DNA from 3 places in the Paenibacillus sp. FSL R5-0701 genome. Region 3 is predicted to be linked to each of the others. Evidence: a T-box and tRNA genes for the amino acid it is inferred to sense, from the RefSeq annotation. Region 3 holds a T-box; the other regions hold tRNA genes.

Evidence for each region. A T-box is a leader RNA that pairs with one kind of tRNA and senses whether it is charged. The one in region 3 lies ahead of tyrS (tyrosine--tRNA ligase), so its partner is inferred to be a tRNA-Tyr.
Region 1: it encodes a tRNA-Tyr, which carries the amino acid that the T-box ahead of tyrS (tyrosine--tRNA ligase) is inferred to sense. The anticodon was not compared.
Region 2: it encodes a tRNA-Tyr, which carries the amino acid that the T-box ahead of tyrS (tyrosine--tRNA ligase) is inferred to sense. The anticodon was not compared.

Annotation. Positions count from the first base shown of each region.
Region 1 is NZ_CP150230.1:315,315-319,573, forward strand. It holds rRNA gene MKZ13_RS01415 (23S ribosomal RNA) at 1-1,552, shown strand, start outside; rRNA gene rrf (5S ribosomal RNA) at 1,627-1,743, shown strand; tRNA gene MKZ13_RS01425 (tRNA-Ile) at 1,782-1,855, shown strand; tRNA gene MKZ13_RS01430 (tRNA-Ala) at 1,890-1,965, shown strand; tRNA gene MKZ13_RS01435 (tRNA-Asn) at 1,967-2,042, shown strand; tRNA gene MKZ13_RS01440 (tRNA-Glu) at 2,047-2,118, shown strand; tRNA gene MKZ13_RS01445 (tRNA-Val) at 2,125-2,200, shown strand; tRNA gene MKZ13_RS01450 (tRNA-Met) at 2,218-2,291, shown strand; tRNA gene MKZ13_RS01455 (tRNA-Asp) at 2,319-2,396, shown strand; tRNA gene MKZ13_RS01460 (tRNA-Phe) at 2,413-2,488, shown strand; tRNA gene MKZ13_RS01465 (tRNA-Thr) at 2,509-2,584, shown strand; tRNA gene MKZ13_RS01470 (tRNA-Tyr) at 2,594-2,679, shown strand; tRNA gene MKZ13_RS01475 (tRNA-Lys) at 2,690-2,765, shown strand; tRNA gene MKZ13_RS01480 (tRNA-Leu) at 2,772-2,852, shown strand; tRNA gene MKZ13_RS01485 (tRNA-Gly) at 2,863-2,937, shown strand; tRNA gene MKZ13_RS01490 (tRNA-Arg) at 2,945-3,021, shown strand; tRNA gene MKZ13_RS01495 (tRNA-Leu) at 3,039-3,117, shown strand; tRNA gene MKZ13_RS01500 (tRNA-Pro) at 3,125-3,198, shown strand; tRNA gene MKZ13_RS01505 (tRNA-Gly) at 3,209-3,279, shown strand; gene iolD (3D-(3,5/4)-trihydroxycyclohexane-1,2-dione acylhydrolase (decyclizing)) at 3,672-4,259, shown strand, end outside.
Region 2 is NZ_CP150230.1:5,898,949-5,903,207, forward strand. It holds gene MKZ13_RS26070 (class I SAM-dependent methyltransferase) at 1-923, opposite strand, end outside; tRNA gene MKZ13_RS26075 (tRNA-Leu) at 1,093-1,171, opposite strand; tRNA gene MKZ13_RS26080 (tRNA-Cys) at 1,178-1,251, opposite strand; tRNA gene MKZ13_RS26085 (tRNA-Gly) at 1,258-1,332, opposite strand; tRNA gene MKZ13_RS26090 (tRNA-Gln) at 1,337-1,411, opposite strand; tRNA gene MKZ13_RS26095 (tRNA-His) at 1,434-1,506, opposite strand; tRNA gene MKZ13_RS26100 (tRNA-Trp) at 1,536-1,609, opposite strand; tRNA gene MKZ13_RS26105 (tRNA-Tyr) at 1,616-1,701, opposite strand; tRNA gene MKZ13_RS26110 (tRNA-Thr) at 1,711-1,786, opposite strand; tRNA gene MKZ13_RS26115 (tRNA-Phe) at 1,807-1,882, opposite strand; tRNA gene MKZ13_RS26120 (tRNA-Asp) at 1,978-2,055, opposite strand; tRNA gene MKZ13_RS26125 (tRNA-Met) at 2,083-2,156, opposite strand; tRNA gene MKZ13_RS26130 (tRNA-Val) at 2,174-2,249, opposite strand; tRNA gene MKZ13_RS26135 (tRNA-Glu) at 2,317-2,388, opposite strand; tRNA gene MKZ13_RS26140 (tRNA-Ser) at 2,398-2,489, opposite strand; tRNA gene MKZ13_RS26145 (tRNA-Asn) at 2,493-2,568, opposite strand; rRNA gene MKZ13_RS26150 (23S ribosomal RNA) at 2,635-4,259, opposite strand, start outside.
Region 3 is NZ_CP150230.1:4,180,276-4,184,534, forward strand. It holds gene MKZ13_RS18380 (PadR family transcriptional regulator) at 1-152, shown strand, start outside; gene MKZ13_RS18385 (hypothetical protein) at 251-748, shown strand; gene MKZ13_RS18390 (YxcD family protein) at 754-1,032, shown strand; gene tyrS (tyrosine--tRNA ligase) at 1,189-2,451, opposite strand; T-box leader at 2,568-2,795, opposite strand; gene MKZ13_RS18400 (DUF4375 domain-containing protein) at 2,895-3,344, opposite strand; gene MKZ13_RS18405 (Imm63 family immunity protein) at 3,355-3,807, opposite strand; gene MKZ13_RS18410 (YdiU family protein) at 3,899-4,259, opposite strand, start outside.

The sequences.
Region 1 (4,259 bases), 3.3 Mb from region 3:
CTCAGGGTAAGTCGGGACCTAAGGCGAGGCCGAAAGGCGTAGTCGAAGGACAACAGGTCGAAATTCCTGTACCACCGTAAGCCGTTATGAGCAATGGGGGGACGCAGTAGGGTAGTGACGCGGACTGATGGATGTCCGTCTAAGCAGTGAGGCTGATGTGTAGGCAAATCCGCACATTGTAAGGCTGAGCTGTGATGGGGAGCGAAAATTGTAGTAGCGAAGGTCATGATCTCACACTGCCAAGAAAAGCCTCTAGCCAGGTGATGGTGCCCGTACCGCAAACCGACACAGGTAGGCGAGAAGAGTATTCTAAGGCGCGCGGAAGAACTCTCGTTAAGGAACTCGGCAAAATGACCCCGTAACTTCGGGAGAAGGGGTGCCCCGGTAGTGTGAATAGCACGAGGGGGCCGCAGTGAAAAGGCCCAAGCGACTGTTTAGCAAAAACACAGGTCTGTGCGAAGCCGTAAGGCGAAGTATACGGGCTGACGCCTGCCCGGTGCTGGAAGGTTAAGGGGAGTGGTTAGGGAGTAATCCCGAAGCTGTGAACCGAAGCCCCAGTAAACGGCGGCCGTAACTATAACGGTCCTAAGGTAGCGAAATTCCTTGTCAGGTAAATTCTGACCCGCACGAATGGCGTAACGACTTGGGCGCTGTCTCAACGAGAGATCCGGTGAAATTTTAATACCTGTGAAGATGCAGGTTACCCGCGACAAGACGGAAAGACCCCATGGAGCTTTACTGCAGCTTGATATTGAATTTGGGTACGATCTGTACAGGATAGGTGGGAGCCTTTGAAGCATGAGCGCCAGCTTGTGTGGAGGCAACGTTGGGATACCACCCTGATCGTATCTAGGTTCTAACCTGGTACCGTAATCCGGTGCGGGGACAGTGTCAGGTGGGCAGTTTGACTGGGGCGGTCGCCTCCTAAAGAGTAACGGAGGCGCCCAAAGGTTCCCTCAGAATGGTTGGAAATCATTCGAAGAGTGCAAAGGCATAAGGGAGCTTGACTGCGAGACCTACAAGTCGAGCAGGGACGAAAGTCGGGCTTAGTGATCCGGTGGTACCGCATGGAAGGGCCATCGCTCAACGGATAAAAGCTACCCTGGGGATAACAGGCTTATCTCCCCCAAGAGTCCACATCGACGGGGAGGTTTGGCACCTCGATGTCGGCTCATCGCATCCTGGGGCTGAAGTAGGTCCCAAGGGTTGGGCTGTTCGCCCATTAAAGCGGTACGCGAGCTGGGTTCAGAACGTCGTGAGACAGTTCGGTCCCTATCTGTCGTGGGCGTAGGAAATTTGAGAGGAGCTGTCCTTAGTACGAGAGGACCGGGATGGACGTACCGCTGGTGTACCAGTTGTTCCGCCAGGAGCACCGCTGGGTAGCTATGTACGGACGGGATAAACGCTGAAAGCATCTAAGCGTGAAGCCCCCCTCAAGATGAGATTTCCCAGTATGTAAGACCCCTTGAAGACGACGAGGTAGATAGGCTGGGGGTGGAAGTGCAGCAATGCATGGAGCTGACCAGTACTAATCGGTCGAGGGCTTATCCAATAGCAAGTGATAATTCGCATGTTTCGTTTCGAATCTAGTTTTCAGAGAACGATCTCTGAAATGTAAGCTACGCGTTTGGTGGCGATGGCGGAGGGGTTCCACACGTACCCATCCCGAACACGACCGTTAAGCCCTCTAGCGCCGATGGTACTTGGACCGCAGGGTCCTGGGAGAGTAGGATGCCGCCAAGCGAAACCCCATTGGGGTATTTTTTTTCGAAAATTGATAAGGGCCCTTAGCTCAGTTGGTTAGAGCGCACCTCTGATAAGGGTGAGGCCGGTGGTTCGAGTCCACCAGGGCCCATAGCAAGACCACAACAAGAAATACACCAGAGTATGGGGCCATAGCTCAGCTGGGAGAGCGCCTGCCTTGCAAGCAGGAGGTCAGCGGTTCGATCCCGCTTGGCTCCACCATTCCCTGATAGCTCAGTTGGTAGAGCACTCGACTGTTAATCGAGTTGTCACAGGTTCGAGCCCTGTTCGGGGAGCCAGTAAGGCCCGTTGGTCAAGGGGTTAAGACACCTCCCTTTCACGGAGGTAACAGGGGTTCGAATCCCCTACGGGTCATAATATGGAGGCTTAGCTCAGCTGGGAGAGCATCTGCCTTACAAGCAGAGGGTCGGGGGTTCGATCCCCTCAGCCTCCACCATATAAACTTTATAACGACGCGGGGTGGAGCAGCCCGGTAGCTCGTCGGGCTCATAACCCGAAGGCCGCAGGTTCAAATCCTGCCCCCGCAATTATACTTTCCTTTGAGAAAGTGATCTGGAACCGTGGTGTAGTTGGCCTAACATGCCTGCCTGTCACGCAGGAGATCGCGGGTTCGAATCCCGTCGGTTCCGCCATTTTTTAATGTAGTAAGGCTCGGTAGCTCAGTCGGTAGAGCAGAGGACTGAAAATCCTCGTGTCGGCGGTTCGATTCCGTCCCGAGCCACCATTTATAACACTATGTAATACGCCGGTGTAGCTCAACTGGTAGAGCAACTGACTTGTAATCAGTAGGTTGGGGGTTCAAGTCCTCTCGCCGGCACCATGTAATCCTGGAGGATTAGCGAAGCGGCCAAACGCATCAGACTGTAAATCTGCTCCCGTACGGGTTCGGTGGTTCGAATCCATCATCCTCCACCAGTTTTTCTATGAGTCATTAGCTCAGTTGGTAGAGCACCTGACTTTTAATCAGGGTGTCGAAGGTTCGAGCCCTTCATGACTCACCATTATATGCGCGTGTGGCGGAATTGGCAGACGCACTAGACTTAGGATCTAGCGTCTTTGACGTGGGGGTTCAAGTCCCTCCACGCGCATCCCTTATTTGCGGAAGTGGCTCAGCGGTAGAGCATCGCCTTGCCAAGGCGAGGGTCGCGGGTTCGATTCCCGTCTTCCGCTCCAATATTTTGCGCCCTTAGCTCAGCTGGATAGAGCGTTTGACTACGAATCAAAAGGCCGGGAGTTCGAATCTCTCAGGGCGCGCCATTATAACTTCATATTTTGCCGGCGTGGCGGAATGGCAGACGCGCTCGACTCAAAATCGAGTGGGAAACCGTGGAGGTTCGAGTCCTCTCGCCGGTATAGATAACGGGATGTAGCTCAGCTTGGTAGAGCACCTGGTTTGGGACCAGGGGGTCGCATGTTCAAATCGTGTCATCCCGATTGTTGTTATGCGGGTGTAGTTCAATGGTAGAACTTTAGCCTTCCAAGCTAATAGCGTGGGTTCGATTCCCATCACCCGCTTAAATATTGATAAGAAAGAGATGGTATTCACCGTCTCTTTCTTTTTTTTGCATTCACAGGCATATTGATCATAATTGTATACAAAGATCACGGATTATATGGCTGATTAGCATGTACCAGCATGTATCCCATCCTCATGATATATTTCCCCCCCTTTTAAGTCTGTTCTTAGTCATTATGGAAGTGTTCAAACAGAGAAGGTCTAGTGCATGTTCGAACACAAGAATATCTTTCCTTTACCGCATTTCATAAAAACGCTTACAAAAATAGCTTGCGTAAATCATTAACCTGTAATACCATATCAATTAAGCGCTTAACCTTTAGGGGTAAGGCGCTTAAACTTAACGTAGATTAAGCGCTTAACCCGTAAAGGAAAGGACGGCGATCAATTCATGAAAACAATTCGACTGACGATGGCTCAGGCACTGCTTCGATACCTGGATCAGCAATATATCTCGGTTGACGGGGTGGAAACCAAGTTTGTGAAGGGAATCATCGGTATTTTTGGACATGGCAATGTAACAGGCATTGGAGAAGCGCTAGAGCGCAGCCCGGGAAGCCTGACGTATATGCAAGGCAAGAACGAACAAGGCATGGTGCATACGGCAGCGGCTTATGCCAAGCAGAAGAATCGTAGACAGATCTATGCATGTACAACATCGATTGGACCTGGTGCTTTGAATATGATTACAGCCGCAGCTACTGCAACGGTGAACCGGATTCCGGTTTTATTGCTTCCTGGAGATAACTTTGCTACACGGGAACCGGACCCGGTACTTCAGCAGTTGGAAGTGAGCAGTGATTATACAATCTCAGCCACTGATCCATTCAAAGCCGTCAGCAAGTACTGGGATCGCATTGTTCGTCCCGAACAGTTGATGATTGCTGTTACACAGGCCATGCGTGTGCTAACCGATCCAGCAGAGACGGGAGCAGTAACGCTCGCACTGCCGCAGGATGTGCAGGCAGAGGCATACGAT
Region 2 (4,259 bases), 1.7 Mb from region 3:
CGTTTATCCTTAGTGCAAACTGTTTTCATATTGGGCTGCTCAAGTTGAATTAGAATTTTACCAAACCTTGCTCCGTGTGAGAAGGTCACCGTACTATCCTTGTATGTATCTCGGATATACTTCTCAGCCAATCTGAGAGAATCTTCATCCGATGGTAACTCATACGTATTAAGCCATTCTGGCAGCTTCTCTACAACATCTTCCACCGGTACTTCAAATGAGTTAACTTCTCTCGTAATGATCATGGTGTATGAATACCCCTTCAAATACAACAATTGTTGAATATAACCCATATCACCGGCCTTATATGAAGAAGTTACCCCCAGTATATCCTTAAGTTCATCCATTAGTGTGTGTTCCTTCTGTCCCGCCATAGTACTTATATACACATACTTCCGGGCACAATTGATCGCCTGCTCGATCGTTTCCCAATCCGACATCGCCGGACACATGGATGCAAATGCAAAGTCATATTTCTTCTCCCAGCCTTTATCCTGAATAGAGATTTCCTCATATCGTTCGTTTACGATTTCGATTTTGGATTCCAGAGCTGAAGGTATCGTCTCTTTCATAAGGGAGACAAGCAACTCAGAAGGCTCAACTGCGGTCACACTTGCACCCTTCTCCGCAAAAGGAATGGTAAATATGCCTGAAGCGGCTCCAATGTCCAAAATGGATAACCCTGCGAATTCCACACCCTGATTCTCAATCCAGCCCATAATGCGCTCAGAACGCTGCTTTCCTTCTTCAGTGAACGACTGTGCATGATAATCCCTGGCCCAGCGCTCAAAAACTTCTTCTGTATTAACGGGGGTACTATTCTTCTTATATTTTGAATTTCTCGGACGATTCTTCCATGCCTCTTCCCATACAGAAAGATCAAATAAGAGATCGGTATCCGATACATTTTTTCCATTAGTCACTCTACTTCACTCCTTTATATTAAAGACTTTACTTATCTACAATATACTGAATATAATCATACGTCAATCTTTATTAACGTCCAACTATCCTTACAATACAAAAAAGCAATTTATATAAAATAAAAATAGCCCTACACATTGCATAAGCAACATGTAGGGCTATTCAATATACCGGCGAGAGGACTCGAACCTCCACGGTTTCCCACTCGATTTTGAGTCGAGCGCGTCTGCCATTCCGCCACGCCGGCATATGCTGGAGGCGCCACCCAGATTCGAACTGGGGATAAAGCTTTTGCAGAGCTGTGCCTTACCACTTGGCTATGGCGCCATATTTTGGAGCGGACGACGGGAATCGAACCCGCGACCCTCGCCTTGGCAAGGCGATGCTCTACCGCTGAGCCACGTCCGCATAATGGCTGGGGATATAGGATTTGAACCTATGCATGACGGAGTCAAAGTCCGTTGCCTTACCGCTTGGCTAATCCCCAATAAAAAATAAAAAAACAAAGGGGCGATCGAGGGGAATTGAACCCCCGAATGCCGGATCCACAAACCGGTGCGTTAACCACTTCGCCACGATCGCCACAAAAGGTTATTTTCTAAAAAGTTAATTGGCAGGGGCAGCAGGAATTGAACCCACACCAACGGTTTTGGAGACCGTTGTTCTACCTTTAAACTATGCCCCTAAAAACTGGTGGAGGATGATGGATTCGAACCACCGAACCCGTACGGGAGCAGATTTACAGTCTGATGCGTTTGGCCACTTCGCTAATCCTCCAGGATTACATGGTGCCGGCGAGAGGACTTGAACCCCCAACCTACTGATTACAAGTCAGTTGCTCTACCAGTTGAGCTACACCGGCATATTAAATTGTTTTAAAAATGGTGGCTCGGGACGGAATCGAACCGCCGACACGAGGATTTTCAGTCCTCTGCTCTACCGACTGAGCTACCGAGCCATAATAAAGTCTAATCTTAATTCCTTACACTTTATATAGGGCATCAGTGCCATACAGCAGATGTAGTGAACAGTTTGCCTCATGTAAAGATTAAATGGCGGAACCGACGGGATTCGAACCCGCGATCTCCTGCGTGACAGGCAGGCATGTTAGGCCAACTACACCACGGTTCCAGATCACTTTCTCAAAGGAAAGTATAATTGCGGGGGCAGGATTTGAACCTGCGGCCTTCGGGTTATGAGCCCGACGAGCTACCGGGCTGCTCCACCCCGCGTCGTTATAAAGTTTATATGGTGGAGGCTGAGGGGATCGAACCCCCGACCCTCTGCTTGTAAGGCAGATGCTCTCCCAGCTGAGCTAAGCCTCCGAACAACACATTTATGATCATATCATAATCTTGTTGTAAAAATCAACTTCTTTTTTTGAAGTTATTATGACCCGTAGGGGATTCGAACCCCTGTTACCTCCGTGAAAGGGAGGTGTCTTAACCCCTTGACCAACGGGCCTTAATATTATGGCGGAGAGAGAGGGATTCGAACCCTCGAGACGCTTGTGACGCCTACACGATTTCCAATCGTGCTCCTTCGGCCAGCTCGGACACCTCTCCATATGGCTCCCCGAACAGGGCTCGAACCTGTGACAACTCGATTAACAGTCGAGTGCTCTACCAACTGAGCTATCAGGGAATATGCTTCAGAGATCGTTCTCTGAAAACTAGATTCGAAACGAAACATGCGAATTATCACTTGCTATTGGATAAGCCCTCGACCGATTAGTACTGGTCAGCTCCATGCATTGCTGCACTTCCACCCCCAGCCTATCTACCTCGTCGTCTTCAAGGGGTCTTACATACTGGGAAATCTCATCTTGAGGGGGGCTTCACGCTTAGATGCTTTCAGCGTTTATCCCGTCCGTACATAGCTACCCAGCGGTGCTCCTGGCGGAACAACTGGTACACCAGCGGTACGTCCATCCCGGTCCTCTCGTACTAAGGACAGCTCCTCTCAAATTTCCTACGCCCACGACAGATAGGGACCGAACTGTCTCACGACGTTCTGAACCCAGCTCGCGTACCGCTTTAATGGGCGAACAGCCCAACCCTTGGGACCTACTTCAGCCCCAGGATGCGATGAGCCGACATCGAGGTGCCAAACCTCCCCGTCGATGTGGACTCTTGGGGGAGATAAGCCTGTTATCCCCAGGGTAGCTTTTATCCGTTGAGCGATGGCCCTTCCATGCGGTACCACCGGATCACTAAGCCCGACTTTCGTCCCTGCTCGACTTGTAGGTCTCGCAGTCAAGCTCCCTTATGCCTTTGCACTCTTCGAATGATTTCCAACCATTCTGAGGGAACCTTTGGGCGCCTCCGTTACTCTTTAGGAGGCGACCGCCCCAGTCAAACTGCCCACCTGACACTGTCCCCGCACCGGATTACGGTACCAGGTTAGAACCTAGATACGATCAGGGTGGTATCCCAACGTTGCCTCCATGCAAGCTGGCGCTCACACTTCAAAGGCTCCCACCTATCCTGTACAGATCGTACCCAAATTCAATATCAAGCTGCAGTAAAGCTCCATGGGGTCTTTCCGTCTTGTCGCGGGTAACCTGCATCTTCACAGGTATTAAAATTTCACCGGATCTCTCGTTGAGACAGCGCCCAAGTCGTTACGCCATTCGTGCGGGTCAGAATTTACCTGACAAGGAATTTCGCTACCTTAGGACCGTTATAGTTACGGCCGCCGTTTACTGGGGCTTCGGTTCACAGCTTCGGGATTACTCCCTAACCACTCCCCTTAACCTTCCAGCACCGGGCAGGCGTCAGCCCGTATACTTCGCCTTACGGCTTCGCACAGACCTGTGTTTTTGCTAAACAGTCGCTTGGGCCTTTTCACTGCGGCCCCCTCGTGCTATTCACACTACCGGGGCACCCCTTCTCCCGAAGTTACGGGGTCATTTTGCCGAGTTCCTTAACGAGAGTTCTTCCGCGCGCCTTAGAATACTCTTCTCGCCTACCTGTGTCGGTTTGCGGTACGGGCACCATCACCTGGCTAGAGGCTTTTCTTGGCAGTGTGAGATCATGACCTTCGCTACTACAATTTTCGCTCCCCATCACAGCTCAGCCTTACAATGTGCGGATTTGCCTACACATCAGCCTCACTGCTTAGACGGACATCCATCAGTCCGCGTCACTACCCTACTGCGTCCCCCCATTGCTCATAACGGCTTACGGTGGTACAGGAATTTCGACCTGTTGTCCTTCGACTACGCCTTTCGGCCTCGCCTTAGGTCCCGACTTACCCTGAGCGGACGAGCCTTCCTCAGGAACCCTTAGGCTTTCGGCGGATCAGATTCTCACTGATCTTTTCGTTACTCATAC
Region 3 (4,259 bases):
GTGTAGGCAACCGAGATTTTGGAAGCTACATCCTGGTACAAAAAGGGTTAATGCACGCACAAACAGGCCTGGAATGGTGTCATTGGGTTACCCAATTACTTGATGGCCAAGCTGCAATTCAAGACCCAAGTCCAAGCGTTTCAGAAATTTAATAAAATTTGAAACGTTCCTGCAAGTTGACCGTATTACATGAGTAAGGCCCATTTTTGGGCGATTCAAACAAATTAATCGGGGGGTTACGATCTTTACAATGAAGAAAAAATTCGGAGTTAAACATCTAATGATGGTATTTATGGCCTTTACATTATTGTTCGCAACAGTGGGAGTAGCGAATCCGGATTCTGCAGATGCAAGACGCGGTGGCGGATTCAAATCCGGTACGAAAAGTTATAGCAATACACCTAAGAAATCCGACAGCAATGTAAGCAAATCGAATACGAATAACAATTCCAGCAATGGAGCAGCTACAACGAACCGTGGCGGATTCTTCGGCGGTGGCGGCGGATTCATGAAAGGCATGATGCTTGGTGGTCTTGCTGGTATGATGTTTGGCGGATTGTTCGGTGGCATGGGCGCTCTGGGTAACATCCTTGGATTGCTCGTGAACGTTGCAGCAATTATGTTGATTGTTATGCTGGCTATGGCACTCTTCAGAGCCATCTCCAATCGTCGCAAACCTGCAGCGGATGGTCGTTATGACCGTCGCAATGATCGTGATGATGACCGTAACAGAAACGGACGGTACTAATCTCTATGGTTCTGAGCATGGATGAAATTGTGAATGCAATCTGTATTCATATGGCAGAACGTAAGGGTGTACGTCCAACCGATGTAAATGTAGAACTGAGCTGGGAAGAAGATACAGGTTATTCCGCTGAAGTTTGGATTCAAGGCCGTAGTCAATATCTGGTGGAGTCCAATATGATTGAAGCGATTCTTCGTTACCTGCACAGTGAATACAACATCCGGGCGTACCGTGAGAATGTACGACTTGATCTGGATGAAGAAATCACAGCGATCGTTAATCAATAAGATAGGTCACTCACTGGCCTGATATACGAAAGGCCGCCTCACCTCTGTCGCCTGACAGAGATGGAAGGCGGTCTTTTTGTTTCTGTATTTGTAGCTCTATTTGTGCGTCTATTGTAGTCTCTATACGTCTCTGTGTTACGTTCTAATTCTTGGAAACTACGATTGAAGTTTAACCAGGCTGTAGTTCTTCTTACCTTTACGGATAATGATGAATTTACCGCCAATGGCATGCTCTGCCGACACTGTGAATTCAAGCTCCGTGATTTTCTCACCGTTCATGGAGATAGCGCCTTTAGTGACATCCTCACGCGCCTGGCGTTTGGATGGCTCCAACCCCAGATCTACGAGCCAGTCGACGATATTTTTCGCTTCCCCGTCCGTTTCAAATGTTGGCATTTCCTTGAAACCCTGCTCGATTTCATCTGCTGTCAGGGAACGGATATCACCACTGAACAGCGCCGCTGTAATACGCTTAGCCTGTTCGAGCATTTCTTCGCCGTGAACGAATTTTGTCATTTCTTCCGCGAGTGCTTTCTGTGCTTCACGTCTGTGCGGCTCTGTCTCTACCTTTTCAGCCAAAGCTTCGATTTGTTCTTTGCTGAGGAAAGTAAAGTATTTCAAGTATTTAATGACATCACGGTCATCTGTATTCGCCCAGAACTGGTAGAACTCAAATGGTGTTGTTTTGTTCGGGTCAAGCCAGATTGCGCCGCCAGCTGTTTTACCAAATTTGGTACCGTCGGATTTGAGCATGAGTGGAATGGTCAGACCGTACGCCTTCGCTTCAGATCCTTCTTTTTTACGAATCAGATCAAGACCACTTGTGATGTTACCCCATTGATCCGAACCACCGATTTGAAGCTGTACATCTTCGTTCTGGAACAGGTGCAGGTAGTCGAGTGATTGAAGGATCTGGTAGGAAAACTCGGTGAACGAGATTCCGCCTTCCAATCTGCTCGCAACCACATCCTTAGCCAACATTGTGTTAAGGTTAAAGTTTTTGCCGTAGTCACGCAAGAATTCAATCACATTGATTTTGTGTGTCCAATCGTAGTTGTTCACCATGCGAACCTGATTATCACCGTCTGTTACGAACAACTTCTTCATCTGCGCTGTCAGTGCATCCACATTCTCCTGCACTTGCTCCATCGTTTGCAAAGAACGCTCAGCCTGCCGACCACTTGGATCACCAATCGTTCCTGTAGCTCCACCAATCAGAATGACTGGACGGTGTCCTGCCAGTTGAAAACGTTTCAGCATCATGAATGGAATGAGATGTCCGATATGCATGCTGTCCCCCGTAGGGTCAACGCCGCAGTACAATGAGATTGATTTGGTTTCGGTCAACTCACGCAGTCCCTCTGCATCTGTCTGCTGGTTAATGGCGTCACGCCACTGTAGTTCATCAATAATATTCATGTGTATAACCCCTTTTCTATCCTCAAGATTCAGTCATGATCTACGTTAAAATACGAAATTACACGCTGGAACGGCTTTTTTGGACACAAAAAAATCGCCTCCTTGTCTTCATTAGACACAGGGACGATTATCATAACCGTGGTACCACCCAAATTGCATGGACAACACGTGAGCTTAACACGTTATCCATACCACTTTTGGCAATATATCGTTTGCCCATCCGCTTGGCATTACCCAAGTACTCCAGAGTGTAATTCGCAGCCCTTGTATGTATCAGGTTCCATCAACCCCTGACTTTCTGTAACAGGGACAAAGCCGCTACTGCGCTCTATCAACGTGATTCATGTATTCAATTTATAGCAAGTATAGCCGAACGTTTCAGTCATTGCAAGACCAAGTATACAATCTTTGAACTGAACCACGGATGCACAGTTGAAACCAGATTATATAATCATCATGTTCAATTTTCCGTGATAATAACCATACGCTTTCTCCGCGACCTGATCCTCATTGTTCCAAAACTGCAGATCTAACGCATCTAACTGCTGCTCTTGTTCCTTTGTCAGGAATTTAGGTATATCCCATAGTTCAGTAAGCCTTTCATCCTCTTTCAAGTGCTCAATGCAGCCATATGCTGACGTTATAATCTCCACGACTTGAGTCGCATCAATGATATGTAATGCCCGCAACGCGTAACGGTATACCTCTTCCCCCCAGTTGCAGAAAAACTGTATAAAACCGCCATTAAAGACATCCGCCTCTAACAGCCATAAAGCAGCAATGTCCTGCTCGTTCGAAGTCAACGAAGCCCAGCCCTGTTCAAATTCATTCTTTTTTTCGACAAATAACACAGCAAAGTCATACCATACATCATTAATATCTTGCTCGCTCATGTAACACACCTCACTTTTCTTTATGCATGCTCTCCAACTCCTGACGTTTACCCGCCTGATGCCAATGTGAATACGGATCACCGATCTGCTGGAAGGCTTCCTGAACACCCCTGTTCAGGTCCTTCATCACTTCATTTGTATAGTTCAAATGCGTCTCTTTATTATCCACGCCATTTCGTTCCAACAATCCTACATGCGTCGCGGTGAAAATAATATCCTCCAGCACCCAATAGATGACTTCATCCGGCTGTTTCACCCGTTTCTCCAATGAAACGAGACCACGTTCGTATATTCGAACGATATACGCATCTTCTTCAGCCTCTACATAAGGCACCCCATCCCACTTAAAGCTCTCAAACAAGCGGTTAACATAGTTCTGCATCTGTTCCCTAGGGAAAGATGTACGCTCTAAAAGCTGTAAAAGGATGTCTGCCAATTGTTGTTTGCTTAACATGTTGGACATGAATGCACCTGCCTCTATAAAGTAACGTCGATGACAGAATGAAAAAATGAAAAAGCTGCCCAAGGCAGCCTCTTCATTCCATACTGTTCAATCAGGTCCCACAAAAAGTCTGATACGAAGTATTGCATTGTGCAGGTAGTTCGGCATATTCAGCCTGCTCAGGTGAGTGCGCAAACGGATCTGAAAGAACTGCCAAAAGCTTCTGCATCACGCTAAGATCTCCGTGGTTCTCCGCTTGCTCAAGGGCTTCCTCAACCCGATGATTGCGGGGAATGACGGCTGGATTGTTCGTTCTCATCAACTCCCGAGAGACTTCCTTCGCCCCTTGCTGTCTGTCCAATCTTGCTTGCCACCGCTCATTCCATTCAGCAAATTCTGCCGTGCCAAACAAAGCTGTCCCTTCCAACCTATCAAAGGTCAATGCCAGGAACGTATTGGTGTAATCTGCACTA